2 regions of the Curtobacterium sp. ABR8 genome follow, and region 2 is predicted to be linked to the other one. Evidence: riboswitches for the same ligand, from Rfam matches in the RefSeq annotation. Region 2 holds a riboswitch; the other holds the start of a gene.
The links. Region 2 has a riboswitch for thiamine pyrophosphate ahead of ACXKZB_RS06150 (ECF transporter S component). Riboswitches for the same ligand answer to the same signal wherever they lie in the genome.

Region 1 (15,296 bases), 400 kb from region 2:
GGGGTCGATGCCGGCGGCGCGGTACTCCTCGAAGAGTTCGTCGCGGACGAGGGAACGACCGCCGGAGAGTGCGGCGACGGTGGTGTCCCGTGCTCGGTCGAGCAGGGGCCGGTCGATGCCGAGTTCGGTGGCGCGTCGGGCGATGCTGCGCAGGGTCCGTTCGGCGGTCAGGGAGAGCAGGAGTCGCAGGTCGTCGGGGCGCACGGCGTGCAGGGTCCCCCGCATCGGCCAGGAGCGGACGAGTCCACCGCGGTCGAAGGCGGCGCGGACGTCGTCGCGGGTCGCCCCGGGTGCGCGGACCCCGATGGCCCAGAGCGCCTGGCCGAGGTCCTGCCCCTGCACGGCGGTCATCCGCTCGACTGCGGCGGTGGGGTCGAGCCCGGGGACCGCGATCCCCTGCGCGGCGAGCCGCAGCGTGCGGAGCTGCGCAGGGGTCGGGGTCACGCGACGGCGGCGGCGATGGCGTCGGCGTGCTGCTCGAGGTAGGCGACGTCGGCCCGGTACAGGTCGGCGTGCCCGTGTGCCAGGTCGCTGACGAACTTCGGGTTGCCCGCGGCGGCCTCGGTCTCCATGGTGGTGACCATCGCGACGAGTGACGCGGTCATCGTCTCGGCGAGGACGCTGCGGGAGCGGGCGTCGAGGTCGTAGGCGCGGCAGAACTCCGCGGCACGGGCGAGCCGGTCCTCGAGGGCGGGGGCGGTCATGCCCTCGACGGCTCCGGTGGTGAACGGGGCGAACCGGTACACGGCACTCGCGACGTCCCAGACGCGGGGCCCGGGGTGTGCGGTGTCGAAGTCGATGAGCCCCACGGCCTGGATGCCGTCGTAGACGCAGTTGTACGGGGCGAAGTCGCCGTGCACGATCGTCTCGACGGGTGTGCGCTCGGCCTGGGACCAGCAGTCCCGCGATGCGTCGAACGGATAGGTGGCTGCGGCGTCGTGGAACTGCCGGAGCAGGCGGGCGCTCGTGACGAGGGCGGCTTCGCTCGCGACGTCCTCGGTCCACGGGTACTCCCCCGCGACCCCGGGGACGAACGACACCGTCTCGAGGGTGTCGCCGTGCTCGATCGGCTCCGGTGCCGCGACGAACCCCTGTTCGTGCAGGTGTGCGAGCAGCCGGTGGACGGTCGGTGTCCACGGCCCGGCCGGGCGGTGGACTCGGTCGTCGGCCCTGGTGATCCGCTCCATGGAGAACCTCCTGTGTGTGCGTCTCCGTTGACGTCCGGCCAGCGTACCGACGAGTGGGTCGGCTCGTGACACAGCGGTGTGAACAACACGTCACAACGAAGGACACGGCGGGTCGTGCCGCGCCGCCTCGCTAGGACTGGTCGCGCAGCCAGGACGGTCCGTGCACGACGGCGCCGATCGCCTCGACCCGGGCGCGGAGCCCGCGGTCGGCGGTGACCACCACGACGGGTCCGTCCCCCGCGTCCACCGCGGACTGCGCGGCCGACACGATCGCGTCGTCGCCGGAGCCCGGCGCATGCACGACCTCGACCGGTCCGGACCCGTCGGTCCCGTCCGCCGTGGCGCCACGGGCCGCACCCTCGAGCACCACCGTCCACCGCGGCCACCACCGGTCGAACGGCAACGCGAGCAGGTCGGCCGGCACCCCGGACGCGGCGAGCGCCGTCACCGACGACAGCAGGCGCGCAGCGGCACCCGCGCGGTCCTTCCACCACCCGTCGGGCACGCTGCCGACGACGTTCGCGGCGTCGACGACGATGTGCGGCGTGGTGGTGATGGACGCGCGGAGGGCCGGCCACGACTTGTTGAACCCCGGGTGCAGCGGGAGGTCGTCGACGTCGTCGACGGGGATCCAGGAGAGCGCGATGCTCTCGCGGTCCGCGATGACCGGTTCGAAGGGCCGGGAGGCGCGCCCCACGACGGTCGTGTAGGTCCAGAACCCCAGGTCGAGCAGTGCGGTGTGGCGCAGGTCGACGCCGTCGTGCGGCACCCCGGCTTCCTCCGCGGACTCGCGGAGTGCGCCGGTGACGGCGTCCTCGCCCTGGTGTCGTGCGCCGCCGGGGATGCCCCAGGTGCCGCCGTGGTGGCTCCACTCGACGCGGTGCTGCAGGAGCACGCGTCCGGCGCCGTCGTCGACGAGCAGTCCGGCGGCGCCGAAGAGTCCCCAGGCCTTGGTGCCGTCGGGGCCGACCGCCCAGGCGTCGCCGGGGTCGCGGGGACCCGGGGGCGGTCCGGGAGGCGTGGTGTCTGGCACCCGTCAACCCTGTCACACGGGGCCGGACATGTGACCGGAGACGACGGCCGTGGCACGACGCAGCGGCTCGTGTACGGTGTCGCTCGAGACACGGGGTGCCGCAACCAGCGGCTGAGATCACACCCGTCGAACCTGCTCGAGCTCGTACTCGCGAAGGGATCGTCCATGGAAACCGCTGCGCCCTCCCCTGATTGGGCCCACCGAACCGCCGAGCTGCTCGAGGCCGTCCGTGCCCGGAGTCCGTTGGTGCAGTGCATCACGAACACCGTGGTGCAGAACGTCACCGCGAACGTGCTGCTGGCGCTCGGTGCGTCACCCGCGATGGTCGACGTCCCGACCGAGGCGGGGCCGTTCGCCCGGGTGGCCGATGCCCTGTTGGTGAACACCGGCACCCCGCACGCGGAACCGCGGACGGCCGCGCTCGAGGCCGCTCGCGCCGCCCGCGACACGGGCACCCCGTGGGTGCTCGACCCCGTCGCCGTCGGCTCGCTGCCGGTGCGCACCGTCCTGGCCCGCGACCTGCTCGGGTTGCACCCGACGGTGCTGCGTGGCAACGCCTCCGAGGTGCTCGCCCTGCTCGGCGACTCGGCCGGTGGCCGCGGCGTCGACAGCACGGTGGGCACGGAGGACGCCCGTCTCGCGTCCGTGCAGGCGTCGACCGGGAGGCTCGTGGCCGCGGTGGCCGTGTCGGGTCCCGTCGACCTGCTGGTCGCGCCGGGCACCGGTGTGGTGCGGGTCGCCAACGGCACCGACCTGTTGACGCGGATCACCGGGGGCGGGTGTGCCCTCGGCGCGGTCGTCGCCGCGTTCACGTCGGTCGTACCCGACGACGCCGGTGCGGCCGCCGTCGCCGCGACCGCGGTGCACACCATCGCCGCGGAGCTCGCCGCCCGCGAGGCCGGTGGCCCCGGCACGTTCCAGCCGCTGTTCCTCGACCGGTTGGCGTCGCTCACCCCGGAGGACGTCGTCCGCGAGGCCCGGATCACGGTCGAGGCCGAGCCTGCGTCCCTGGTGGTGCCGGCATGAGCGGGCCGCAGCGGGACGTCGGCGTCTACCTGGTCACCGACGGCTCGCTGGCCGACCGGCACGGTGTCGGCGTGCTCGGGGTGGTCCGCGCTGCGGTGCACGCCGGGGTCGGGATCGTCCAGGTGCGGGACAAGGACGCCTCGGCCCGTGACCTGCTCGCCCTGACCGCCGCCGTGGCCGACGCCGTCGGGGACCGCGCGATCGTGGTGGTCGACGACCGGCTCGACGTCGCCCTCGCCGCTCGGCACGCGGGGCACCGGGTCGCCGGGGTGCACCTCGGCCAGTCGGACGTGCCCGTGACCGTCGCCCGGGCGCTGCTCGGGCCGGACGCGCACGTCGGGCTGACGGCGAACACGCTCGAGCACCTGGCTGCCGTCGAGCGGCTGCCCCGCGGCACCGTCGACCTGCTCGGCGTCGGGGTCGTGCACCCCACGGCGACGAAGGCCGACCATCCGCCGGCGCTCGGTCACGACGGGTTCGCCCGGCTCGCGGCGGCGACCGAGGTGCCCTGCGTGGCGATCGGCGGGGTGACCCTCGACGACGTCGCGCCGCTCCGGGCAGCCGGCGCCGCTGGCGTGGCGATCGTCTCGGGCATCTGTGCCGCGGCCGACCCCGGATCCGCCGCGGCGGCGTACGTGGCCGCGTGGGGCCCTGGAGCCGACCGCGGGGCGGAGTCGGAGCGGCTCGCAGCGGGCGATCCGTTCCTCCCGTCGGGGGCCTCGTCGTGACCGTCCCGCGCGTCCTGGCCGTCGCCGGGACCGACCCGACCGGCGGCGCCGGGCTGCAGGCCGACCTCAAGGCGATCGCCGCGCACGACGGCTACGGCATGGGGGTGGTGACGGCTCTCGTCGCGCAGAACACGCACGGCGTGCGGTCGGTGCACGTGCCGGACGTCGCGTTCCTGCGGGAGCAGCTCGACGCGGTGTCCGACGACGTGGTCGTCGACGCCGTCAAGATCGGCATGCTCGGCACCGCCGAGGTCGTGCGGACCGTGACGGACTGGCTGCGGGAGCACCGGCCGCCCGTGGTCGTCGTGGACCCGGTGATGGTGGCGACGAGCGGCGACCGGCTGCTCGACGAGGACGCCGCCGCCGCGATGGGCACGTTGTTCGGGCTGGCCGACCTGGTCACGCCGAACCGGGCCGAGCTGGCGGTGCTGGCGGAGCTGGCCGGGGCTCCGTCGCGGGCTCCGCTGTCGTCGCTGGATGCTGCGCGGCTCGTGGCGTCGACGTGGGACGTCCTCGTGCTGGCGAAGGGCGGACACGACGAGGGGCCGACCTCCGACGACGTGCTCGTGTCGCCCTCGGGATCCGTTCGGCGGTTCACGGCTCCCCGCGTTGCGACGACGAACACGCACGGCACCGGGTGCTCGCTGTCGAGCGCGATCGCGACGCTCGCCGCCCGGCACGGGGACTGGGAACTCGCGGTCGGGGTGGCGAAGCCCTGGCTGACGGCGGCGCTGCAGGGAGCCGATGGGCTGCAGGTCGGGTCCGGCAACGGGCCGATCGACCACGGCGCCGTGGCCCGTGCGGCGCTGCCCGTGGTCCCGTCCACCGACGTGTGGTGGGAGGACGTCGGCTCCCTGCTGCGGTCGACGATCGCGTGCGGGTTCCTCGTGGGGCTGCGGGACGGGACGCTCGATGCGGACGTGTTCGCCGGGTACCTCGCGCAGGACGTGCACTACCTGCGGGCCTACGAGCGGCACCTCGCGGCGCTGGCGGCGAGCGCTGCCGGTGCTGGTGCCGGTCCTGCGGCTGCCGCGTTCTGGGCTGCGGCGTCCGAGGGGTGCGCCGCCGAGGCCCGCGACCTGCACCACCGACGACTCGCCGGCACCCACGCCGACGACCCCGTCCACCCGACGTGCGCCGGCTACCTGGCACACCTGCAACAGGCGGCGGACTCCGGGTCGGCGGCCGTGCTCGCCGCGGCGGTGCTCCCCTGCTTCCGGGTCTACGCCTGGGTGGGCGCGCAGCTCGGCACGGCGCCGGACGGACACCCGTTCGCGGACTGGATCGCCGCGTACGGCGACGAGGGCTTCGCGGCGTCGAGCGCCGAGGCGACCCGATTGGTCGAGGAGATGGCAGCCGCCGCGACCCCGGCCGAGCGGGGACGGATGGCGCGGGCGTTCCGCCGCTCGACCGAGTGGGAGCTGGCGTTCTTCGAGATGCCGCTGGGATTGGGTGCCGGCGCTGGTACCGGGGTCATCGCCGCGGAAGCGACACTTCTACGCTGACGACCGCCGACCACCCCGCGAAAGCGACAGATGTCCGCCGATGTTCCGCGGGGATCTGTCGCTTTCGCGAACGGGGTGGCTGGGGCGGATCTCGGGTCAGCGGGCGGGCGGCGGCAGGCGCACCAGTTCGACGGTCAGGTCCGCGCCGGTCACCGTCCCGCGCATCCACGTGCAGTCCGGCTGCCGGCGACGATCGGTGGGCGACCCGGGGTTGAGCAGCCGCAGGCCCGACGGCGCGACGGTGTCCCACGGGATGTGCGAGTGCCCGAAGACGAGCACGTCGACGTCCGGGTACTCGGCGGCCATCCGGCGCTCCCGGCCCGTCGCGGCGCCGGTCTCGTGCACCAGGGCGAAGCGCAGGTCCTCGACGGCGAAGCGGGCGACGAGCGGGAGCCGGTCGTCGAACTCGGGGCCGTCGTTGTTGCCGCGCACTCCCTCGAACCGGCGCGATCGGGCCTGCACGGCGTCGAGGGTGGCGAGGTCGACCCAGTCCCCCGCGTGCACCACGAGGTCGGCGGCGTCGACGTCGGACCAGAGCGCCGCCGGCAGGTCCTTCGCCCGCTTCGGCAGGTGCGTGTCGGAGAGCAGGACGAACGAGGTCGTCACGTCGACGCGCGCCCGGGCATCGGCAGCCCGGCCTCGTCCGAGGCGCCGAGCCGTTCCAGCAGGCCGGCGAGCAGGGCGATGTCGTCGTCGGACCAGCCGGCGAGCCGCTCCTCCAGCGCGTCGCGGTGCAGTTGCACGGAGCGTTCGAGCGCGGTGCGGCCGGCGTCCGTCGCCTCGAGCGGCTTCGCGTTGCCGGTGCCGCCGTCGGTCGTCCGGATCAGGCCCGTTGCGAGGAGCCCGGAGAGCTGGCGGGAGATCGTCGAGCGGTTCAGGCGCAGGTACCGGGCGATGTCGATGGCCATGCAGCCGGGGTGCTGCACCACGAAGTCGACGAGGGACTGGTCGACGACGCTCAGCGCGTCGTCGGACCCGCGGGCGCGGATGCTCGCGCGCCGGGTGATCCGGGCGAGTTCGGTGTAGGCCCGGCCGATCTCACTGTTCCGGATCTGGGAGCTCGGGTGGTCCATCGTGGCTCCAGCCTGTCGGTGCCGGCGCCGGCCGGCGGTCTTCCGTGCCGACACCATACCGGGCGGTACGCGAGGTTCGGACTCAGTGGCCGGCGGCGGCGGCCCGGAGTGCGGGGATGTCGAGCTTCTGCATCGTCATCATCGCCTGGAAGACACGGGCGTTCGCCTCGGGGTCGCCCGACCCGGTCATCAGCTCGCCCATCATCGACGGCGTCACCTGCCAGGCGACGCCCCAACGGTCGAACAACCAGCCGCACATGCTCGGCTTCCCGCCGTCGGCGAGCAGGGCGTCCCAGATGCGGTCGAGTTCGTCCTGCGTGTCCACGTCGACCTGGAACGAGACGGCGTCGGTGTGCGGGTGTCCCGGGCCGCCGTTCATCGCCCGGTACGGCTGCCCGAGCAACGTGAACTCGACGACCAGCGTCGCGCCGTCCGGGGTCTTCGCCACGCTGTCGATCGAGCTGCCGGGGAACAGGTCGACGTAGTACCGGGCTGCCTGCTCGGCCTGGTCGTCGTACCAGAGGAACGGGGTGATGGTGGGCATGTGGCCCTCTTCTCGCGTCGGCTCAGTCCGCGGCACTGCGGATGAGCAGGTCTGACTTCTCGGGGTGCTCGTCGAACCACTTGCCGACGAACCAGCACATCGGCACGACCCGCTTCGTCGAGTTCGACTCGACGTCCGCGACGGCGTACTCGACGAGCTCGGCCGCGTAGCCGTGCCCGCGGTGCTTCGGCACCGTGTACGTGTGCGGGAACGCGATCGCGTCGCCGTTCTCGCGGTAGTCGAGCACGCTCACGAGCTCACCGCCGACGTACATGGCGTAGCGGTCCTGGTCGGTCTCGTCGCGGAACTCGTGGTCCATGCCGCCATCATGCTCCGCCCGGGCCGCACGCGCTCCACGGGGAATGCTCGAGGCCACCGGGCGTTGGATGGACACCATGACAACGATCGGCATCATCGGCGCAGGCAACATCGGATCCCAACTCGCACGACTCGCGGTGCAGCACGGCCACCAGGTGGTGATCGCGAACTCCCGCGGCCCCGAGACCCTGACCGACCTGGTCACCGAGCTCGGCGACCAGGCCCGTGCGGCCACCCGCGACGAAGCCGCCGCCGCGGGCGAGGTCGTCGTCGTCACCGTGCCGCTCGCCGCGATCGACACGATCCCGGCGGAACCGCTCGTCGGCAAGGTCGTCATCGACACGAACAACTACTACTGGGAGCGCGACGGCCACATCGCCGCGCTCGACGACGGGTCGACGACGACCGCCGAGCTGCTGCAGGACCACCTGCCCGGCGCCCGGGTCGTCAAGGCCTTCAACCACATCGGCGCCGCGGACCTCACCGGCCACGCCACCCCGGCCGGCACCCCGGACCGCCGCGCCCTCGTGGTCGCGGGCGACGACGCCGAGGCGAAGCAGGTCACCACGGACCTCATCGAGCAGTTCGGCTTCGACGTCGTCGACGCCGGTCCCCTCGCCGAGGGCTGGCGCATCCAGCGGGACACCCCCGGCTACGGCCCGCGCCTGACCGCCGACCAGCTGCGCGAGGCCCTGCAGGCCGCGACCCGCTGACGCCCGAGGCTCGGCCCCGGCGGCGGGCGGCGGGCACTACGCCCGGTCGAAGATCTCCGTCATGTCGGCGATGTCGTCCTCGGTCGGCGTCCAGGTGGTCCCCGCCTCGACGTTCTGCGTGATCTGCTCCGGCTTCGTCGCACCGGCGATGACGCTCGACAACCCCGGCTGCGCGAGCAACCAGGCGAACGTCGCCTGCAGCATCGTGACGCCGCGGTGGTCGCAGAACCGCTGGTAGTCGTCGAGGACGTCCCACGGGGCGTCCTCGAGCAGCTGCGGCTTCGACGTCGACAGGCGCCCGTCGGCCGGGCCCCCGGCCTTCGTGTACTTGCCGGTCAGCAGCCCGTTGTACAGCGGGAAGAACGGCAGGAACCCGAGCGCGTAGGCACGGACGGCCGGCAGCACCTCGGCCTCGGCGGCTCGGGCGAGCGGGCTGTACTCGTTCTGCGCGGACACGAACGCGGTGGTGCCGGCGATCGACGCCGTCAGCTCGGCCTCGGCGATCTGCCACCCGGCGAAGTTCGAGTGTCCGACGTACCGGATCTTGCCCTCGCGGACCAGGTCGTCGAGGACGGACAGCGTCTCCTCGATCGGCGTCACGTCGTCGGGTCGGTGCATCTGGTACAGGTCGATCCAGTCCGTGCCGAGGCGACGGAGCGAGGACTCGACGGCCAGCCGGACGTACCGTCGCGAGCCGCGGACATCCCAGTCCGGGCCGTTCGCGCCCTGCATGTCCATGCCGAACTTCGTCGCGAGCACGATCTCGTCCCGCCGCCCCGCTATCGACCTGCCGAGCATCTCCTCGGACATGCCGGGCCGGCCGCCGTAGATGTCCGCGGTGTCGAAGAGCGTGACACCGGCGTCGAGGGCCGCCCGCACGACGGCGTCGGTGCCCTCCTGCGACTCGGAGGCGGTCCCCGGTCGCCCGAAGTTGTTGCAGCCGAGGCCGACGGTGGAGACGACGAGCCCCGAGGGACCCAGTGGACGGTGTTCGATTCCGGTCATGCCCCGAACGTACCGGCGACCCCGGAACTGGGGCTGCGACATCCGCGACCGTTGCCGCTAGAACTGACGATGGATCAGTCGACGAAGGGAGCACCGCAGTGGCGTCGCATCGCATGCAGGATTCGGAACGGCCGCGCCGTCCCGTCCCGTCCTGGGTGACCGCACCGGTCGTCGAACCGGCCGTGGCCGTCGAGCGGCTCACCCCCGACCTCGCAGCGAGCACCGGCCAGGAGGCCCGTCACATCCCCGCCACGTCGCGCACCGCCCACGATGCGCCGGCCCCCACCGCCGTGGTCGGCTCCGCCCCGCAGCCGACGACCACGCTCGCCCCGACGGCCGTGCCGACGCCGGAGCCCGCGTCGATCGCGGCCCTCGTCGAGGACGACGTCGCGGTCCCCGACTACCCGCCGCAGCAGGACCTCCTGCCGCCGGCACCGACCTCACCGTCCGTGCACACCGTGCCGTTCGACACCGCCGCCGTGGCCTCCGCCCCCGCCCCGGTCTCGCCGATCGACGCCGCTCCCGGCACCGCGCCGGCTCCCGCGCCGTCGCCCGTGCCCTCCGCCGGCCAGCCCCGGTTCTCGGTGCCCGGCCTGGAGCACGTCGTCGTCGAGGGCACCGAGCCCGAACCCGTGGGCCCGATCGGCTTCCGCACGCCCCGCCGCTTCGCCCACCAGCAGGCCGCCGCCACCGTGACACCGGCACCGACGCCGGCGTCCGCCCACGTGCGGTCCTTCGACGCGGTCCTGCAGGCGCCGTCGGTGCCGACCGCCTCGTCGACCGCGCCGATGGCGCCGAACCCGGTCGTGCCCGTGACCGCACCCCGTGCCGAGGCGAGTGCGTCCGTCGGGGCCGAGCCGGGCCTCCCGACCGAACTGCTCGACCAGCCCGTGGCCGCAGCCGCCGAGCCGGAGCCGCGCCGTGCACTCGGTGCGACGCCCGGGGCGATCCTGGCCGCCGTGGCGGGCATCGCGACGCTCGGACTCGCGGCGTGGTGGTTCACCGCGCCGGCGACCGTGCACGGTGTCGGCGTCGTGCTCGGACTCCTCGCGCTGGTGGTGTCGATCGTGACGCTGCGCGACCGTGCGGCGACGTGGCAACGGCCGGTCGCGCTGCTCGGTGCCGTGCTCGGTGGCGTCGGCACGCTCGTGCTGCTGTGGGCCGTCGCGTCGGCGCTGCTGCCGCTCGCCGGGGTGACGCTGCCCGACCTGACCGGCACCGGGACGACTCCGACCCTCGCGCCGTAGCCCGCGCGTCCGCTGCACGCCGGTCGCGGTCAGACCGCGCGGACGACCCCGCGGGACAGGATCGCGTTCGTCAGGGCATCGATCGGCTCGCGCTGCACCGTCGGGTTGGCGATGAGGACGTAGTCGACCGCCGGCAGGTCCGGCAGCCCCAGCCGCTGCGACACCTTCACCAGGTCCGCCGGGATGAGCGAGTGCGGGAACACCGCCACGCCGATCCCCGCCCGCACTGCCGCCAGGACACCGTTGACGTCACGGGTGTTGCAGGTGATCCGCCAGGTGCGGCCGGCGGCCTCGAGGGCGTCGATCGCCATCTGCCGACTGATGCTCGGCGCCTGGTACGCGATGAGCGGCACGGGCTCGTCGCGTTCGACCGCGATGCCGTCCTGCGCCATCCACACCATCTGGTCGGTCGCGACGCGGGTGCCCTCGGCGGACTCCCCCGCGGTCTGCTTGATGAACACCAGGTCGAGCTGGCCGGCGTGCACCCGGCGCAGCAGCGGCGACGACTGGTTCACCGTCAGCTCGAGGTTCACCTGCGGGTGCAGCCGCCGGAAGTCGCGGAGGATGCGCGGCAACTGCGTGATCGCCAGGTCGTCGGCCGCGCCGAACCGGAGCCGCCCGCGCGTCGCCGACCCGGAGAAGTACGCGTCCGCGGTGGCGTGCGCGGCGAGGATCGTCCGGGCGAAGCCGGCCATCGCGTCGCCGTTGTCGGTGAGGGTGACGCCACGGGTGTCGCGTGCGACGAGGGTGCGGGACACCGCGGTCTCGAGCCGCCGGACGTGCTGGGACACGGTGGGCTGACTGATGCCGAGGCGGGCTCCGGCCTGCGTGAAGCTCTGTGTCTCGGCGACGGCCAGGAAGGTCTGCAGCAGGACCGGATCGAGCACGGGGCACCTCGTTCGTTCGCGCGGGCGTTCGCGCGGTCATTCGACATCGCAATGGATTGATAGCCACCATAGGGGTGTCGAATGGACTGCGGTCACGTAGTTTCGTTGGGGTACCAGATCCGCAACGACGTCCGGAGAACCCCTCACCGTGAGTGCGTCATCGACGACCCTCCCCCCGCCCACCGAACCACTCCCGATCCAGGCCACCCGCCCGCCCTGGCGGCACACCCTCATCGCCCTGTCCGTGCCGAACTTCCGGCTGTTCACGGCCACCAACCTCGTCGCGATGACCGCCGGGTGGATGCAGCGCATCGCCCAGGACTGGCTCGTCCTGCAGCTGACCGGCTCGGTCGCGCAGGTCGGCATCACCGTCGCCTGCCAATTCGCGCCGATGCTGCTGTTCGGGCTGCTCGGCGGGGTGCTCGTGGACCGGTTCTCGAAGCGCGCGCTGATGATGATCACGCAGGGCGCCTTCGCGGTGCTGTCCGCGCTGCTCGCCGTGCTGACGCTGGCCGGGGTGGTCGAGGCCTGGCACATCTGGGTGATCGCGTTCCTGGTCGGCATGGTCACCGTGATCGACAACCCCGCCCGGCAGGTGTTCGTCACCGAGATCGTCGGGCACCAGCACCTCCGCAACGCGATCAGCGTGAACTCGTCGGTGTTCCAGCTGGGCGGCATGATCGGACCGGCGCTGTCCGGCGCACTGCTCGTCGCCGTCGGGGCGGGGTGGTCGTTCGGCGTGAACGCGATCGCCTGCGTCGCCGTCGTCGTGACGCTCGGGTTCCTGAAGGTCTCGGAGCTGCACCGGACGCCCCCGGCACCCCGCGGCAAGGGGCAGCTGATCGAGGGGCTCCGCTACGCCGTGAACAAGCCGACGATCATCGTGCCGGTGATCCTCGTCGCGTTCTTCTCGGTGTTCGCACTGACGATGCCCGTGCTGCTGTCGGCCTTCGCGTCCCAGGTCTACGACGTCGGCGCCGCCGGGTACGGCGTGTTCAACTCCGCCGTGGCGATCGGCGCACTCGTCGGCGCCCTGCTCTCCACGCGGCGGGCGGTCGTGCGGCTCCGGACCATCGTGGGCGGGGTGTTCTGGACCGGGGTGCTGCTCGTGGTCTCCGGGAGCATCCCCGTGATCGCGCCGTTCACCGTGGCGCTCGTCGCCGTCGGGATGTCGCAGCTGCTGTTCCAGACCGCGTCGAACTCGCTCGTGCAGCTGTCCTCGAACATCAGCGTCCGCGGCCGGGTGATGTCGCTCTACGTGCTCGTGCTGCTCGGCGGCCAGGCGATCGGCGGGCCGCTGATGGGCCAGGTCGTCGACCACTTCGGCGCCCACGTCGGGATGATGGTCGCCGGCGGGGTGCCCGCTGCGGCCGCCGCCGTGATCGCGCTCGTGCTCGCCCGCCGCGGAGGCCTGCACGTGGCGGTGCGCATGCGCCACCACGTGCCGCTGCCGGCGATCGTCGCGCACTGACCCGGAGGCGGTGGACGCACCCACCAGCGGACGGGAGGCCCCTGGCGGCCCCGCCCCGCGCCTCCCGTCGGCCGGCTGGCCATGTCGGACGCGCGCCGCACAGCCAAAGTCACCCGGAACCACGCCGTTGCGCGGTTCCGGGTGACCTTGGTCGTGCGAAGCGGAAGCGAACCGCCTCAGTAGGCGACGCCGAAGCGCGTCTGGTGGTGTGCCGGGTTCGCGATCTCGTCGACGAAGGCCAGACCGAAGTCGTCACCGGAGATGTCCGAGTTGCCCTCGGCGTCGGCGAGCAGGACCTCGTCGGTCGTGCGGTACGTGCCGCGACGCTCGCCCGGGTTGTAGCTGCCGTAGCCGGCGGCCGGGCTGACGTAGAACCAGTCGACGTCGGTGTCCGAGGCACGGAGCGCGTCGAGGATCTGCGCGTGGCTCTTCGCCTCGCCCTTGAACGCGTCCGGGAACTCGGCCGAGTCGAACAGGCGCGGACCGCCCTCGGCGACGAGCAGCGAACCGGCGCCGCCGACGATGCCGAGCCGCGCACCGGCGCTGGCCGCAGCGTCGACGAAGTGCTGGAACTTGTCCTTGAGTTCACTGCCGTCCGACTGGACCGCGTGCAGCGCGACGACGATGACGTCGGCGTCCTTCGTGACCTCGGCCACGAAGTCGGCGTCGAACGCGTCACCCTGCGCCAGGGTCAGGCCCTCGGCGGCGTCGAGCTTGCTCGTGTCGCGCGCGACGGCGGTGACGGCGAAGCCGCGGGAGAGGGCTTCGCGGGTGATGGCGGAGCCGGCGTAGCCGGTGCCTCCGAAGACGACGATGCTGGTCATGCTGTTCCTTTCGTGGGGCTGGTGCTGCTCACCGTACAAGAGTTACTCTCTTTGAGTAAGTAGGCACCTCACAGTGCGTAACGGAGCCCGTCGTCACGGAGGCCAGGCCAGGATGTCAGCACTCGAGTACAGCCCCTACGCGGCGGACTGCCCCAGCCGACAGTTGCTCGACCGCATCGGCGACCGCTGGAGCGTGCTGACGATCGGCACCCTCGCCGACGGGCCGCAACGGTACTCGGCGATCGCGAACCGGGTACAGGGCGTGTCGCAGAAGATGCTCACGCAGACACTCCGCGCGCTCGAACGGGACGGGCTCGTGACGCGCACGGTGTTCCCGGAGATCCCGCCGCACGTCGAGTACGAACTGACCGATCGCGGGCGGTCGCTCCGCCGGGTGCTCGAGCCGCTCGAGGCGTGGGCGACGTCCCACATGGACGACGTCGCCGTGTCGCGCGAGGAGTACGACGCGCGCTGAGCTGGCGCGGCGGGCGGGGGCGCGGGGCGGGCGCGGGGCGCGGGGCGCGGGGCGCTTCGTGAGCAGGAATGGTCGGGTCGGCAGCGCGCACCCGACCATTCCTGCTCACGAAGTGTCGCCACGCCCACACTCGGAATCCCCGACGGCGGCGAGTGGTTGCCTGGGGACATGCGATCGATCGTCTACACGAAGCCCGGTGACAGCAGCGTCCTCGAACTCGTCGAGCGGGACGTCCCCGAACCCGGCGCCGGCGAGGTCCGCGTCCGCGTGGTCGTCTCCGGCGTGAACCCGACGGACTGGAAGGCCCGGGCCGGCGGCACCTACGGCGACGGCCTGCCGTTCCCCGAGATCACCCCGAACCAGGACGGCGCCGGCATCGTCGACGCGGTCGGCCCGGGTGTCGAGGACCTCGCCGTCGGTGACCGCGTGTGGCTCTTCATGGCCGCCGCCTCGCGCCCGACCGGCACCGCGCAGGAGTACACCGTCGTGCCGGAGACCCGCGCGGTCCGCCTGCCCGACGGCATCTCGTTCGACGTCGGCGCCTCGTTGGGGGTGCCGGCGATGACGGCACACCGCGCCCTGACCACGCACGAGGACGGTCCGTCGCGACTCGGCCCCGGATCCCTCGACGGCTTCACCGTGCTCGTCGCCGGTGGTGCCGGCGCCGTGGGGCACGCCGCGATCCAGCTCGCCCGCTGGGCCGGCGCGACGGTGATCACGACCATCAGCTCGGACGACAAGGCCGCGCTCGCCACCGCCGCGGGCGCTCACCACGTCGTGAACTACCGGCAGGACGACGCCGCGGCTCGAATCCGCGACATCGCTCCCGACGGCGTCGACATCGTCGTCGAGGTGTCGATCCCGCAGAACGCCGCCCTGGTCGCCGACGTGCTCGCGAACCACGGCGTCGTGTCGATCTACGCGAACAACGGCGGCGACGAGGCTTCGCTTCCGATCCGCCCGAACATGAGCGTCAACGCGCGGTACCAGTTCCTGCTGCTCTACACGATCGGCGATGAGGCCCTGGCCGCCGCGGCCGAGGACGTCACCGAGGCACTGCACGACGGCGTGCTGCCGGTCGGCGAGGACGCCGGGCTCCCGCTCACGCGCTTCGACCTTGCCCGCACCGCGGACGCGCACGACGCCGTCGAGCAGGACACCGTCGGCAAGGTGCTGATCGATGTGCCCGAGGCGCAGTAGCCCCGACGCCCGGAGCCTCGACGCTCCACGACGAACGGCTCCCACACACGTGGGAGCCGT
Region 2 (15,296 bases):
TAGGCGTGCAGCCGCTCGCGACTCGCGGGCCGGGCACCGACGATGGCCTGCCAGAGCAGGTCCGCGAACACGCGGTCCTCGAGCGGGACGAGGGACTGCAACCGGTCGAGGGTATCGGCCCACTCGCTGCCGAGCTCGGCCAGGACCGCGATGCGTGCCCGGGTGTCCTCGCTGCGCTTCGTGTCGTGGGTGGTGAGCGTCGTCATGGTGTGCGGCCAGCTGCCGAGCCGGTCGCGCTGCGCCTGGTGGAAGTCGGCCACGGACACCGCGAACACGCTCGGGTCGCCCCCGACCTCGCTCAGGGACGTCAGGCGGGACGTGCGGTAGAACGCCGTGTCCTCGACGCCCTTGGCCATCACCATGCCGCTCGTCTGCTGCAGGCGGACGGCGGCGGCGTTCTCCGGGTCGACGAGCGCCGGGGCGATGCGGTCGATGACGTCGTCGAGGTCCGGGCGGGCCTCGGCGGCACGTTCGAGCGCGGCGATGAGGTGGTGCGCGCCTTCGGGCAGGTAGGTGCGGTACACGTCGAACGACGCCACGACCTCGGCGAGGGCGTCCACGAGTCGTTCGTGCGTGATCGCGTCCGCCCCGGCGGCGACCGGAGCGAGGAGGCGGGCGAGCCGCTCGACCTCGCTGCCGAGGATCCCGTCGGCGATGCCGCGGCGGGTGTCGTGCGTGAGCTGCTGCCAGTCGGCCGGTTCCGCTCCGGACGCGGCCGTCAGTGACGGTTCGCCCGCGGGGTCGACGAGCACGCGGTCCAGGACGCCCAGGGCGTCGTACCCGGTGGTGCCGTCGACGGGCCACGAGCTCGGCAGTTCCTCGCCGGGCTCGAGGATCTTCTCGACGAGGGTGTACGCGCCGCCGGTCAGCTCGGCGAGGTCCTGCAGGTACCCGGCGGGGTCGTACAGCCCGTCCGGGTGGTCGATGCGTAGGCCGTCGACGAGACCGTCGCGGAACCAGGCGCCGATGACGCCGTGCGAGGCCGCGAAGACCTCGGGTTCCTCGACTCGGATGGCCGCGAGCGTGTTCACCGCGAAGAACCGGCGGTAGTTGAGCTCGTGGTCGGCGCGCTTCCAGTGCACGAACGCGTAGTGCTGCAGCGCGTGCACGGCCTCGACCGAATCGCCCGGGTGGGCGGTGCCGGGCGCGGTCGGGTACGCGGTCTCACCGACCCGCAGCACCGGGCGTTCCGGGTCGGACGTGTCGAGCGACACGGCGTCGAGCAGCCGGTCGTCGAGGACCGGCACCCGGACCTTGCCGTCGCCGGCGTCCCAGTCGACGTCGAACGCCCACGCGACGGGGGAGCCCTGGCCGAGTTCGAGCAGGGACCACCACCACGGGTTGACCTCCGGGGTGGCGACCCCGACGTGGTTCGGGACGACGTCGACCAGCACGCCGAGCCCGACGGCGTGCGCGGCCTCGGCGAGGACCCGGAGGGCCTCGTCACCGCCGCGGTCGGTGTCGACGTGCGTGTGGTCGACGACGTCGTAGCCGTGGTCCGAGCCGGGTTCCGACTGCAGGACGGGCGACAGGTACAGCCAGTCGGCGCCGAGGTCGTGCACGTAGTCGACGAGGTCGCGTGCTGCGGCCAGGTCGAAGTCCGCGGAGACCTGCAGCCGGTACGTCGAGACGGGGACGCGACGCCCGGTTCCCGGTGCGCCGGCGCTCATCGTGCGGTACCGCTCGGCGCGGTGGAGCCGGCGGGGTTCGCCGGGGTGACGGCGTCCTGCGGGGACCGGAGCTCCGGATCGCCCTCGTGGTGCTGGACCTCGACCGGCGCGGCGGAGACCTCGTGGTTCGGCTCGGCGCGGAGGACGATCATCGACCGGGCGGGGACGTCGAGCGGCGTGCCGGCGTCGATGACCTCGTCGCGGGCGCCGGGCTCGGCGGTGTCGATGCGGACCGTCCACCCCGGTGCGTACTCCTCGGGCGGCAGGGTGAAGGTCACGACGTCGTCGTGGGCGTTGAAGTACGTGATGAACGCCACGTCGGTGACACGCTCACCGCGGGAGTCGCGCCCACGGATCCCGTCGCCGTTCAGGTACATGCCGACGCTCTTGCCGAAGCCGGAGTCCCAGTCCTCCGGCGACATGGCCTCGCCCTCGGGGGTGAGCCACACCACGTCGGGCAGCGGCTCGTCCTGGCCGCGGCGGACCGGGCGCCCGTTGAAGTACCGGGTGCGGCGGAACGTCGGGTGGTCGTGGCGGAGCTTCACGACGTCGGCCGTGAACTGGACGAGGTCGTCGTCCGCGGTCTCCCAGTCGATCCAGCTGAGCTCGGAGTCCTGCGCGTAGACGTTGTTGTTGCCGGACTGCGAACGGCCGAGCTCGTCACCGTGGGCGATCATCGGCACGCCCTGGCTGAGGAGCAGCGTCGCCAGGAAGTTCCGGCGCCGCTGCAGCCGCAGGGCGTTCACTGCCTCGTCGTCGGTCGGACCCTCGGCGCCGGAGTTCCAGGACCGGTTGTGGCTCTCGCCGTCGTTGTTGTCCTCGCCGTTGGCCTCGTTGTGCTTCTCGTTGTAGGCGACGAGGTCGTACAGCGTGAAGCCGTCGTGCGCGGTGATGAAGTTGATGCTCGCCTTGGGCGTGCGGCCGTCGTGCTCGTAGAGGTCGGCCGAGCCGGAGATGCGGGAGGCGAACTCGCCGAGCGTGGACGACTCACCACGCCAGAAGTCACGCACGGTGTCGCGGTACTTGCCGTTCCACTCCGACCACTGGGGCGGGAAGTTGCCGACCTGGTAGCCGCCGGGGCCGACGTCCCAGGGCTCGGCGATGAGCTTGACCTGCGACACGATCGGGTCCTGCTGCACGAGCTCGAAGAACGCGGACAGCCGGTCGACCTCGTAGAACTCGCGGGCGAGCGCCGAGGCGAGGTCGAAGCGGAAGCCGTCGACGTGCATCTCGGTCACCCAGTAGCGCAGCGAGTCGAGGATGAGCTGCAGCGAGTGCGGGTGCCCGACGTTGAGCGAGTTCCCGGTGCCCGTGTAGTCCATGTAGAACTTCTTGTCGTCGTCGACCAGGCGGTAGTACGCCGCGTTGTCGATGCCCCGGAACGACAGCGTCGGTCCGAGGTGGTTGCCCTCGGCGGTGTGGTTGTAGACGACGTCGAGCACGACCTCGATGCCGGCGCGGTGGAGTTCCCGCACCATGGTCTTGAACTCCTGCACCTGCTGCCCCTGGTCGCCCGAGGACGAGTACGAGGAGTGCGGCGCGAAGAAGCCGATGGTGTTGTAGCCCCAGTAGTTCGACAGCCCCTTGTCCTGCAGGGTGGAGTCGTTCACGAACTGGTGCACGGGCATGAGCTCGAGCGTCGTGATGCCGAGTCGCTGCAGGTGCTCGATGACCGCGGGGTGGGAGACGCCGGCGTAGGTGCCGCGCTGCTCCTCCGGCACGTCGGGGTGGGTCTCGGTGAGGCCCTTGACGTGTGCTTCGTAGATCACCGTCTCGCCGTAGGGCGTGCGCGGTGCGCGGTCGCCCTGCCAGTCGAAGAACGGGTTGATCACGACGCCCTTCATCATGTGCGCCGCGGAGTCGTCGTCGTTCGTCGAGTCCGGGTCGCCGAACGTGTACGCGAAGAGCGACTGGTCCCAGTCGATCTCGCCGCTCGTCGCCTTGGCGTAGGGGTCGAGCAGGAGCTTCGACGGGTTGCAGCGTGCACCGCTGTCGGGGTCGTACGGGCCGTGGACACGGAAGCCGTACTCCTGCCCGGGGCCGATGTTCGGCAGGTAGGCGTGCCAGACGTAGGCGTCGACCTCGACGAGGGGGATGCACTCTTCGTTGCCGTCGGTGTCGAACAGACAGAGTTCGACGCGCTCGGCGACCTCGCTGAAGAGCGCGAAGTTCGTGCCGCTTCCGTCGTAGGTCGCCCCGAGCGGGTACGGGTTGCCGGGCCAGGTGTGCAAACGGTCCTCCAGGTGATGGTCGCGCCAACATATCGGTGACGCCCGTCCGCGTCCGCAGACAAGCCCCAGCTGTGCACCCTTGCGCGCGTGGCCCGCCCTGTGGAGGAACGGACGAGTAGCGTCGCGCGCATGGCCAACATCGTCACGCAGATCGCAGACAAGGTACGCCCGATCGGCGTCTCCACGAACTACGGGGACCCCGTCGAGGTCGGAGACCAGACCCTCATCCCGGTGTCCCTCGGCTGGTTCGGCTTCGGGGGCGGCGGGGACGACGAGAACGGCGGCGGTGGTGGCGGCGGCGCGTCGATCCCGGTCGGCGCGTACGTCCGTCGCCCCGGCAAGGACCTCGAGTTCGAGCCGAACCTCATCTCGCTCGTCGCCGTCAGCATCCCGCTCGTCTGGGTGACCGGCACCGTGCTCCGGAAACTGGTGCGCGTCCTGAAGAAGTAGCGACGATCGGACGGGAGGCCCGTGGCGGACCCGCCACGGGCCTCCCGTCCGATCCGTGGTCGTGACCCGTCATGTGGTCGCGACCACGTCTAGACTGCTGGGACACACACGGGAGTCCGGGACCGCCGGGCTGAGAGGGAGCGAGTGGCGCTCCGACCGTCGAACCTGATCCGGATCATGCCGGCGCAGGGAGGAGTCCAGCACCATGTCTTCTGGCACGTCATCAACCGTCCACACCGCCCCGCGGCGATCGCTGCGCTGGCGGGTCGTCGACATCGTCGTCGCGAGCGTGCTCGCGGTGGCACTCGGCGTCGTCTTCCGGCTGTGGGAGTTCGGCTACGAACCCATCAGCGCCGTCATGGACCTCGTCCTGCCAGGCACGAAAGCGCTGTTCGGCGGGGTCTGGCTGCTCGCCGGCCCGCTCGTCGCCATCGTCGTCCGCAAACCCGGCGCCGCGCTCTACGGTGAGATGGTCGCCGCGTCCGTCGAAGCGCTCTTCGGCACCCAGTGGGGCTGGCTGACGCTCGAGGCCGGGCTCGTCCAGGGCCTCGGAGCCGAGATCGTCCTCGCACTCTTCCTGTACCGCGTGTACCGGCTGCCGGTCGTCGTCCTGGCGGGCGCCGCGGCCGGCCTCGCGCTCGGCATCAACGACACCGTGCTGTGGTACCCCGGCCTCGACGCCGCGTTCAAGATCGTCTACGTCGTCTGCGCGATCATCTCGGGCGCGGTCATCGCGGGTGCCGGTTCGTGGTTGGTCGTCCGCGCACTCGCCCGCACCGGCGTGCTGTCCTCGTTCGCGGCGGGTCGCGAGCACAGTCGGCGTCGGCCGCGCGAACTGGTGTGACGGTGTCCGCTCCGTCGTCGACGTCCCCGGACGCCGTCGGCGTGCGCGCCGCACGCATCGCGTTCCGCGACTGGGGGTGGCGCTACCCCGAACGCGCCGAGTGGGCCGTCCGCGGTGTCGACCTGAGCGTCGAGCCGGGGGAGCGGGTCGCGATCGTCGGACCGTCCGGCTCCGGCAAGTCGACGCTGCTCCGAGCGGTCGCCGCCGTCCTGCCCGACGAACCCGACGCCACCGACGACACGGCTGCCTCCGCGCAGGGCTCGGTCCTGGTCGACGGTGCCGACCCCCGCGCGGTCCGCGGGCGTGTCGGCCTCGTCATGCAGGACCCCGAAGCGCACACCGTGATGTCGCGGATCGGTGACGACGTGGCGTTCGGCTGTGAGAACCTCGGCGTCTCGCGCGAGGAAACCTGGGCGCGGGTGCGGTCCGCCCTCGAGGTCGTCGGGCTCGACCTGCCCCTCGACCGTTCCACCGCGATGCTGTCCGGCGGCCAGCGGCAACGGCTGGCGCTCGCCGGGGTGCTCGCGATGCGTCCGGGAGCCCTCGTGCTCGACGAACCCTGCGCGAACCTCGACCCGGCCGGCGTGCTCCAGGTGCACGACGCCGTCCGGGCGCTGCTCGACGAGACCGGGGCGACCCTGCTCGTGGTGGAGCACCGGATCGGCACCTGGCTCGACCTGGTCGACCGGCTCGTGCTGCTCGCACCCGGCGGCGGAGTCGTCGCGGACGGCGCCCCGGCCGAGGTCCTCGCACGGCACGGCGCCGCGCTCACCGCGGCCGGGGTGTGGGTGCCCGGCGCCGAGCCCGGACGTGGTGCGGCCCGCGGGCGGCTTCGTGCGGCTGCGCGAGCGGGCGAAATGCCCGGGTCGGCCGCCGAGGGCACCGCGGCATTTCGCCCGCTCGGCGCGGGGGCGAGCGCCGGGGCGGGGGCGGGCGCGGCGCTGCTCGAGGCCCGGGACCTCGGGACCGCCCGCGGCAAGCGGCAGCGGGTGGGCAGCGGGATCGACCTCGAGCTCCGAGCCGGTCAGGTCGTGGCGGTCACGGGACCGAACGGCATCGGCAAGTCGACGCTCGGCCTCACGCTCGCGGGGCTCCTGCCTCCGGCAGCGGGGGAGCTCTCGGCGACGACGGAACTCGCCGCCGGCCTCGACCCCGCTCCGCACACCTGGTCGAGCCGCGAGCTGTCCGCCCGCATCGGCACCGTCTTCCAGGACCCCGAGCACCAGTTCGTCGGCCGCTCCGTCCGCGAGGAGGTCGAGGCCGGCTCCAGAGCGCTCGGCACGCCGGACGCCGCGGACCGGGCGGACGCGCTCCTCGGCGAGTTCGGCCTCGCCCACCTCGCCGACGCCAACCCCTTCACGCTGTCCGGCGGCGAGCAGCGACGGCTCGCCATCGCCGCGGTGGTCGCCGCACGGCCGCCCGTCGTCGTGCTCGACGAACCGACCTCCGGGCAGGACCGCGCGACGTGGGACGCCGTCGTCCGGCACCTCGGAGTGCTCGCCGACGCCGGCACCACCATCGTCGCCGTCACGCACGACCGCGACCTGATCCGCGCACTCGACGCCGACGAGGTCGTGCTCGCGGCGGACGGCGCCCAGCGTGTGGACGGCGACCAAGGGCGCGTGGAACGCGACCACGGGGGCGCGACGCCGACCACCCCGGAGACGGGGCCGACGACGACGGGCCGAACCGCGCCTCCAGAGCGACCAGACGCGACGACCGCGCCCGCGACCGACCTGCCCCGCGCGACCGCGACCGCCCCCGCGCCCGACCACCACCGCGGCGTCCGAGCCGTCCAACCGGTCGCCGCACTCGTCGGCGTCCTCGCACTCGGCGTGTGCCTCGTGCTGAGCCTGGACGTCGTGTCCGCAGCCGTCGCCCTCGCCATCGAGCTCGCCCTGCTGCCGCTCCTGCGGCTGCCGGTGCGGACCCTGCTGCTGCGGGTGTCCCCGGTCCTGGTGGCCGTGCCGCTCACGGCGGTGAGCATCGCGCTGTACGGACGACCCTCCGGGCGGGAGTGGTTCGACTTCGGCTTCGCCCACGTCACCGACGGGTCGCTGACGCTGGCGCTGGCGACGGCACTGCGCGTGCTCGCCGTGGGGCTGCCCGCGGTCGCGTTGTTCGTGCGCGTCGACCCGACCGACCTGGCCGACGGGCTCGCGCAGGTCCTGCGACTGCCCGCGCGGTTCGTGCTCGGAGCGCTCGCGGCCATCCGGATGATGACGCTGCTCGTGGACGACTGGCGGCAGCTCGCGATGGCGCGGCGCGCTCGGGGGCTGGCCGACACCGGGCGGCTGCGACGTGGGGCATCGATGGCGTTCGCGCTGCTGGTCCTGGCACTGCGACGAGCGACGACGTTGGCGGTGGCGATGGAGTCGCGTGGGTTCGGGGCTCCCGGACGACGGACGTGGGCGCGGGTCGCGCGGTTCGCGGGGCCGGAGTGGGCGATGGTCGCGGTGCTCGTCGGGATCGGCGTGGTGTCGATCGCGGTCGCGGTGGCAGCGGGGACCTGGCGTGTCTGATGCGACGGAGGCGGCGGGCGGCGACGGTCTCGCCGCGGGTGTCGCCGCAGCCGCTGCCGGCGCCGCGGCGGCGTCGGGAGGGCGCCTCGTGGTGCTCGTCGACGGCCGCTCGGGCACCGGCAAGACGACCCTCGGCGACCAGCTCGCCCGGCTGCTGGGAGCGCAGGTCGTGCACCTCGACGACGTCTACCCGGGGTGGGACGGACTCCGGGCGGCGGCCGACGCCGTGGTCCGTGACGTGCTCGGCGCACCCAGCGGGTACCGCCGGTGGGACTGGGCGACCGACGGTCCTGCGGAGTGGACCGCCGTCGACCCCGACCTGCCGATCGTGATCGAGGGCTGCGGGGCGGTGTCCCGGGCGTCGGTGGCACTCGCCTCGCTGGCGGTGTGGCTCGAGGCCGACGACGCGGTCCGGTGGGACCGGGCGATCGGCCGCGACGGCGACACCTTCGCGCGCGAGTGGGACCGGTGGGCGGCGCAGGAGCAGGACTTCATCGCCGCCGAGGACCCGGCGTCCCTGGCCGACGTGGTGCTGCGGACGTAGCGCTCTCGCCCGAGCCTCGGGCCGTGCCGCCGCCCGCACCCGCACCCGCCCGCGCCCGCGCAGCGGGGTCCACCGCGAACACCGCCGCCACGATGGTCAGCACCGCGTACACCCCGAGGTACCCGCACAGGATCCACGGCGAGCCCCCACCGAGCTCCACGAACACCGCGGCCAGCAGCGGTGTCAGTCCCACCGAGAAGATCGACCCGATCTGGTACCCGAGCGACATCCCCGAGTACCGCCGCCCGGTCGGGAACTGCTCCGCGAACCAGGCTGCCTGCGGCCCGTAGATGCTGTCGTGGAACACGCACATCCCGATGAGCGCCACGAGCGGCAGCAGCACGAGCGGCCCGGCGTCGAGGAACGCGAAGAACGGCCAGATGAGCACCGCGATGCCCACGGCCGACCAGATCGTGAGCACGCGGCGACCCACTCGGTCGGACAGCCAGCCCCAGAACGGCGTCGACACGAGCGACACCGCCGAAATCACGAGCACGGCCTGCAACCCAGCATCGGAGCCGGACGGTCCCCGCACGGCCGCGAGGTAGGTCAGCGAGTACGTCGTCAGGATCGAGTACAGCGCGGGCTGCACCAGGCGCAGTCCGGCCGTCACCAGGATCGCGCGCGGGTGGTGCCGGATCGCCTGCCAGACCGGGAACCGCTCGACCCCGCCGGAGGCCCGCAGCTCCTGGAACACCGGAGCGTCCTGCACGCCGAGCCGGATCACCAGGCCGACCGCCACGATCACCGCGGAGAACAGGAACGGCAGCCGCCACCCCCAGGCCAGGAACGCCTCGTTGCCGAGCAGCGAGCGCACCAGGGTGAACACGCCGGTCGCGAGCAGCATCCCGCCCGCCGACCCCATCTGCGTGAACGCCCCGAACAGCCCGCGGTGCCGCTCGGGCGCGTGCTCGACGGACAGGAGCGCCGACCCGCCCCACTCCGCGCCGGCCGCGACGCCCTGCAGCAGCCGCAGGAACACCAGCGCGACCACGGCACCGACACCGATGGTCGCTGCCGACGGCACGACACCGATCAGCGTCGACGCGATGCCCATCAGCACCAGGGACGCGACGAGCAGCTTCTTGCGTCCGATGCGGTCGCCCAGGTGTCCGGCGATCACCCCGCCGAGCGGCCGCGCGACGAAGCCGACCCCGTAGGTCGCGAACGACGCGATCACGCCGACGGCGGGCGTCACCGACGGGAAGAACGTCGGCGCGAACACCAGGGCGGATGCCGTCGCGTACAGGTAGAAGTCGTAGTACTCGACCGTCGTGCCGACGAACGAGGCCAGGGCGACGCGACGGCGGGTCGCGGTGGTCGACGGTGCGGCGGAACGGCCGGGAGGCGCGGTGACGGTACTCGGGGTCGGCATGCCTCAGGAGCATGGTCGCCTCCAGGGCTGTGGGGAACACCGCGCGTAACGGAAGGTCACGTCGCTGTCGTCGGGCGGTGCCCGCCGACCACGATGGGACGCATGAGCGATGCACCGAACCGTCCGCTGCGCTTCGCGGCCTTCGTCATGAACACGACGTCGCACATCCAGCACGGCCTGTGGCGGCACCCGGACGCCCGCCAGGCCGACTTCGACGACGTGACGCTCTGGACCGACCTGGCGAAGACCCTCGAGCGCGGCAAGTTCGACGCGATGTTCTTCGCGGACGTCGTCGGTACCTACGGTCCCGGCCGCGGCGACTACTCGACCAACCTGCGCGAGGGACTGCAGATCCCCTCGAACGACCCCTCGGTGCTGCTCTCCGCGCTCGCCGTGTCGACCGAGCACCTCGGCCTGGCGTTCACCTCGAGCGTCATCCAGGCGCACCCGTTCGACTTCGCCCGCAAGGTCTCCACGCTCGACCACATCACGCGGGGCCGCATCGGCTGGAACGTCGTCACGAGTGCGCTCGACAGCGCAGCCCGCAACTTCGGCGCCGACCGGCTCGAGGAGCACGACGAGCGCTACGTCTGGGCCGAGGAGTACCTCGAGGTCTGCGCGAAGCTCTGGGAGGGTTCGTGGGAGGACGGCGCCGTGCTGAAGGACCCGGTCCGTGGCTACGCCGACCCCGACAAGGTGCACCGCATCGACCACCACGGCACCCGCTACGACGTGCAGGGCCCGCACCTGAGCGCGCCCAGCCCGCAGCGCACGCCGGTGCTCTTCCAGGCCGGCTCCTCGCCCGCCGGTCGGGCCTTCGCGGCACGGAACGCCGAGGCCCAGTTCATCCTGACCTCGAACCGCGACGCCACCGAGCAGCTCATCCGCGAGACCCGCGACCTCGCCCAGGCAGCCGGGCGCCGGCGGGAGGACATCGCGTTCTTCCTCGGCCTGACGTTCGTCACGGGCTCGACCGAAGCCGAGGCGAAGGCGAAGGAAGCGGAAATCGACGAGTACCTGGCCGCCGACGGGTTCCTGGTGCACTCGAACCTCGGCTTCGACCCGGACACCGGCGAGGCCCTCGACCCGGACACCCCGCTGTCCGAGGTCCGCACCCACGCCGGGCAGTCGCACCTGCAGTGGCTCCGCGAGGCCGCCGGCGACCGCGAACCCACGATCGCCGACCTGGCACGGCTGTCCGCGAAGCTCCGCGCCCGGGTCGTCGGCACGCCGGAGCAGATCGCCGACGAGCTCGCCGACTGGCAGCGGGTCGGCGTCGACGGGGTGAACGTCATCAACTGGACGCTGCCCGGTTCGTACGAGGAGTTCGTCGACCACATCGCCCCGACCCTGCAGGAGCGTGGCCTGATGCAGTCCGAGTACCGCGCGGGCACCCTGCGCGAGAAGCTCTTCGGGCACGCGCAGCTGCCGGACTCGCACCCCGCCCGGCAGTGGCGCGGCGCGTTCTCCGGTGGCGCGAGCGGCGCGACCGCGGCCCACCTGGACGACGCACCCCGTGCGGTGGAGGTGCCCGCATGACGGACGCGACGACGACCGACGGGCGCACGCCGGGCCTCCCGGCCGACCGCCTGGCCACGCTGCGGGCGCGCTTCGCACCGGTGTTCGCGACCATCCGAGACGGTGCGGTCGAGCGTGAGCTCGCCTCCGGTGCTCCCGGCGACCGGCCGCTGCCGCACACCGAGGTGCGCGCGCTGGCCGACGCGGGGTTCGGACGGTTGCGCGTGCCGGAGCACCGGGGCGGCTTCGGCGTGACCCTGGTCGAGCTCGTGCAGCTGGTGGCGGACCTGGCGGCGGCGGACTCGAACATCGCGCACCTGTGGCGGGGACACTTCGGGTACACCGAGCTCGTGCTGCTCCGGCCGAACTCCGAATCGCGCGACGAGTGGCTCGACCGGATCGTCGACGGAGCGATCATCGGGAACGCGACCTCGGAGCGGACCGGCACGACCCTGGCCGACATCTCGACGACGGTGACGCCGGCCGGTGGTTCCCTCCGCCTCGACGGTCGGAAGTTCTACTCGACCGGCACGCTCTACGCGGACTGGATCTACCTGGCGGCGGACCGCGACGGGGAACGCGTGACGTTCGCCGTCGACGCCACCGCACCCGGCGTGACGAGCGTCGACGACTGGGACGGCTTCGGGCAGCGGCTGACCGCGTCCGGCACCACCGTGTTCGACGGGGTGTCGGTCGACCCCGCTGTGGTGTCGGCGTACCGGGACGCCCCGCTCTCGCACATCCAGGCCTTCTACCAGCTGTACCTGCTGGCGGTCCTCGCAGGGATCGGGCAGGCGGTGTCCGACGACGCCGTGGCGTTCGTCCGACCACGGACCCGCACGTACATCCACGCGAACGCGGCCACGCCGGGGGAGGACCCGCAGGTCCTGGCGGTCCTCGGTCGGCTGTCGAGCGGGGCCTTCACCGCCCGGTCGCTCGTCGCCGCCGCCGCGGGACTGCTCGACGGGGTCGTCGCCACGAACGAACCCGGGGTCGGCGTGGACCGCGTGCTGCTCGACGCGGCCGAGAACGCCGTGTACCAGGCACAGGTCGAGATCGGGCCGCGGGTGCTGCGGTCGGCGTCCGAGCTGTTCGAGGTCGGCGGGGCCTCGGCGGCCGACCGCACCCGCGCACTGGACCGGCACTGGCGGAACGCGCGCGTGGTGGCGTCGCACAACCCGGCGGTCTACAAGGAGCGGCTCGTGGGGGAGTACGCGCTGCACGGGCGGGGGCCGGTGGATGCGTGGGAGAAGTACCACGAGGTGGGGCCGACGCGGTTCTGACGGGCGTCCGCTACGCCCAGCCGAGCTCGTGCAGGCGCTCGTCGTCGATGCCGTAGAAGTGCCCGATCTCGTGGACGAGCGTGGTGTGCACTTCGTCCTTGAGTTCCTCGAGGGTGTCGCACTCGGCCAGGTGCTGCTTGCGGAACACCACGATCCGGTCGGGCAACTCGCCGAAGCCGTACTGCCCGCGCTCGGTCGCCGCGATGCCGTCGTACACGCCGAACAGCTCCTCGCCGTTCTCCGGTTCGTCCTCGACGACGAACACCACGTTGTCGAGCCCGTCGACCATCTCGTCGGGAAGCAGGTCGAGTTCGTCGGTCACGAGCTGCTCGAAGTCGTCGGCGGACATCTCCATCACGGGGTCGATCGTGCCACACCCGGCAGGATGCCCTGCTGACGGAGCAGCTCGAGCAGCGCCGGTGCCGACGCGTGCGATGCCTCGGGCGTGACGTGCACGGGATCGAAGCGTGTCAGGACGTCGCCGATGAGCAGCGGGCAGGACCCGAAGGCGCACCAGAGCGGGGTCGTGTCGAGCACCTCGGTGCCTTCGACGCCACGCAGCGCCGAGGTGAGCGCGCGCATCTGCGAGCGGGCGACGCCGTCGCTGGTCAGGCAGTCCTGAGGGCCCTTGGTGCCTGCGGTGCAACTCGTGGGGGCGTAGCCCGGCGGCGTCGCCGGCACCACGACGACGCGGCCGACGTGGACGCGGGCCGCCTCGATCATCTCGCGGATGCCGTCCTGGTAGGCGTCCTGGTCGATCGACTCCAGACTCGGGTCGTTCTCGTCCCAGAACCGGTTGGTGACGACGAGGACGTCCGGACTGGTCCGCTCGAGTTCGGCGAGCACCTCGGCGTTGTGCGTGGCGCACGTCGCGGCGTCTGATCGGAGCGCGGTCGTCGAGAAGGGGCAGCCGATCTCTGCGGCGTTGCGGACCCGGACGCCGGCCTCGGAGACATCGGCGAGGGCACGCCACCCCGGCGCCGAGAACGCCCCCGTCGAGTCGCCGGCGAGCACGATGTCGGTACTGGTCTCCGCCTCCGGGCCCCACGTGCAGCCCGCGGCACGCCAGTCCGCGCCGATCCGCGAGCACCCGATGGTCGACGCCCAGTCCGAGGTGGTGGTGAGCGAGTCCGCGTAGCCGGCAGCGCTGATGGCGTCGGCGCTCGGCGTGAGGGTGTCCGGCCACGCACGCGCGGCCAGACCTGCGGCGACGGCATCGGCACGCGCCCGGAGCGCGGGGAAGGCGTCGTCGTCCTCGGCCGGACCTGCATCGGCCGCCGCGGCAGGCACCGCGGGGAGCGGCTTCAGTCGTTCCGCGGTGCCGGACACGGTGATCAGCGTCAGCACGGTCAGGACGGTGAGTCCGCCGAGCTGGAGCCGCAGACGGTTCTCACGCAGCGTCGACACGAGTCCGCGGTGTCGGAAGGCGGTCTCGACGGTCGCGTAGCTGGCGATCGCGGCCAGCAGGGACAGCGCCACGATCGCGGGCATCGGCAGCGAAGTGAACAGGGGCAGCAGGACGATGAACGGCCAGTGCCAGAGGTAGAGGGAGTAGCTGATCGCGCCGAGCCCGACGAGGGGTCGCCACCGGAGCGGAGCCGCGGCTCGAACACCTCGGGGTCGTCCGGTGCCCGCGATCAGGACCAGGGCGGTGCCGATCGTCGGGACGACGGCGAGCGGAGCCGGGACGCCGATCGACTCACGTCCCATGACGATCGACCCGATGATCGCGACGGAGCCGATGACCACCAGGACCTCGGCGAGCAACGGGCGCAGTGCGCGTCCTCGCCGGACCAGCAGGGCCACCACGACGCCGAGGCCGAGTTCCCAGGCGCGGGTCGCCGTCGAGAAGTACGCCGCCCCGGGATCGCGGGTGACCGCGAGGAAGGCCCACGCCAGTGAACAGATGGACAGTACGGCGACCACCACGGTCGTCAGGCCGGCGCGTCCGACCTCGGCGCTGCGCCCGGTGCCGGCCGAGCGCCCGAGCAGGAGCAGCATCAGGACGGGGAGGACCAGGTAGAACTGTTCCTCGACCCCGAGGGACCAGAAGTGCTGGAACGGCGACGCCGAGGTCGTCGCGGCGAAGTAGTCGGTCCCCTCGGATGCGAGCCGCCAGTTCTGCACCGCGAGCGCGGACCAGAGGGCGTCCGTCGCGACCGACCCGAAGCGTGTCGCGGGCAACAGTACCCACGCTGCCGCGGTGGTCGCGACGAGCACGAGCATCGCGGCCGGTGCGAGGCGACGCACCCGTCGGACCGCGAAGGCGCGCAGGTCGATCCGACCGCTCCGTGCCCGCTCACGCAGCAACCCGGCCGTGATGACGAAGCCGGAGAGCACGAAGAAGACGTCGACACCGAGGAACCCGCCGCTCGGCCAGTGGAAGGCGTGGTCGAGGACGACTGCGGCCACCGCGATGCCGCGGAGCCCCTGGACGTCGGAGCGGAGGGTTCGGGTGTGCATCGGAACAGGATATCCATTGCGTGATATTCCCTGCAAGTATTTCAGATGACATCGAGGAGTGCCAAGACGACGAAGGCCCCGATCCAGCGGACCGGGGCCTTCGTCTGTTCTTGAACACTGGGGTGAATAACGGGTCTCGAACCCGCGACCTCCTAGACCACAACCAGGCGCTCTACCAACTGAGCTATATCCACCATGCACACACCGGCGGACCGGCGCGACCACTCAATAGTAGTACATGCTGCGGGCGGTGCCGACCACCCGTGTCGTCACTCGGCCGCGGGCTGTGCCAGGCGCGGTTCCCACTTCTCCACGACCTCGGCCTGGACGGCGCGGACATCGTCGGTGGTCGGGCCGGGCTCGGCGACGAAGCCGGCACGGCGGTAGTACTCGAGC

Region 1: it holds a riboswitch for thiamine pyrophosphate, as region 2 does, so the genes downstream of both, thiM (hydroxyethylthiazole kinase) here and ACXKZB_RS06150 (ECF transporter S component) in region 2, are expected to answer to the same signal.

Annotation. Positions count from the first base shown of each region.
Region 1 is NZ_CM173818.1:1,663,551-1,678,846, reverse strand. Features, by position in the region: gene ACXKZB_RS08145 (winged helix DNA-binding domain-containing protein) at 1-444, opposite strand, end outside; gene ACXKZB_RS08140 (phosphotransferase enzyme family protein) at 441-1,187, opposite strand; gene ACXKZB_RS08135 (NUDIX domain-containing protein) at 1,318-2,220, opposite strand; TPP riboswitch at 2,302-2,397, shown strand; gene thiM (hydroxyethylthiazole kinase) at 2,386-3,246, shown strand; gene thiE (thiamine phosphate synthase) at 3,243-3,974, shown strand; gene thiD (bifunctional hydroxymethylpyrimidine kinase/phosphomethylpyrimidine kinase) at 3,971-5,479, shown strand; gene ACXKZB_RS08115 (metallophosphoesterase family protein) at 5,576-6,085, opposite strand; gene ACXKZB_RS08110 (MarR family winged helix-turn-helix transcriptional regulator) at 6,082-6,552, opposite strand; gene ACXKZB_RS08105 (VOC family protein) at 6,635-7,096, opposite strand; gene ACXKZB_RS08100 (GNAT family N-acetyltransferase) at 7,119-7,415, opposite strand; gene ACXKZB_RS08095 (NADPH-dependent F420 reductase) at 7,492-8,127, shown strand; gene ACXKZB_RS08090 (aldo/keto reductase) at 8,164-9,132, opposite strand; gene ACXKZB_RS08085 (hypothetical protein) at 9,288-10,379, shown strand; gene ACXKZB_RS08080 (LysR substrate-binding domain-containing protein) at 10,409-11,266, opposite strand; gene ACXKZB_RS08075 (MFS transporter) at 11,415-12,737, shown strand; gene ACXKZB_RS08070 (NAD(P)-dependent oxidoreductase) at 12,914-13,561, opposite strand; gene ACXKZB_RS08065 (winged helix-turn-helix transcriptional regulator) at 13,674-14,036, shown strand; gene ACXKZB_RS08060 (NADPH:quinone reductase) at 14,205-15,236, shown strand.
Region 2 is NZ_CM173818.1:1,266,953-1,282,248, forward strand. Features, by position in the region: gene treY (malto-oligosyltrehalose synthase) at 1-1,670, opposite strand, end outside; gene glgX (glycogen debranching protein GlgX) at 1,667-3,901, opposite strand; gene ACXKZB_RS06145 (hypothetical protein) at 4,031-4,351, shown strand; TPP riboswitch at 4,450-4,561, shown strand; gene ACXKZB_RS06150 (ECF transporter S component) at 4,557-5,195, shown strand; gene ACXKZB_RS06155 (ATP-binding cassette domain-containing protein) at 5,198-7,717, shown strand; gene ACXKZB_RS06160 (nucleoside/nucleotide kinase family protein) at 7,710-8,261, shown strand; gene ACXKZB_RS06165 (MFS transporter) at 8,209-9,636, opposite strand; gene ACXKZB_RS06170 (LLM class flavin-dependent oxidoreductase) at 9,739-11,175, shown strand; gene ACXKZB_RS06175 (acyl-CoA dehydrogenase family protein) at 11,172-12,437, shown strand; gene ACXKZB_RS06180 (metallopeptidase family protein) at 12,448-12,792, opposite strand; gene ACXKZB_RS06185 (acyltransferase family protein) at 12,792-14,900, opposite strand; tRNA gene ACXKZB_RS06190 (tRNA-His) at 15,019-15,094, opposite strand; gene orn (oligoribonuclease) at 15,170-15,296, opposite strand, start outside.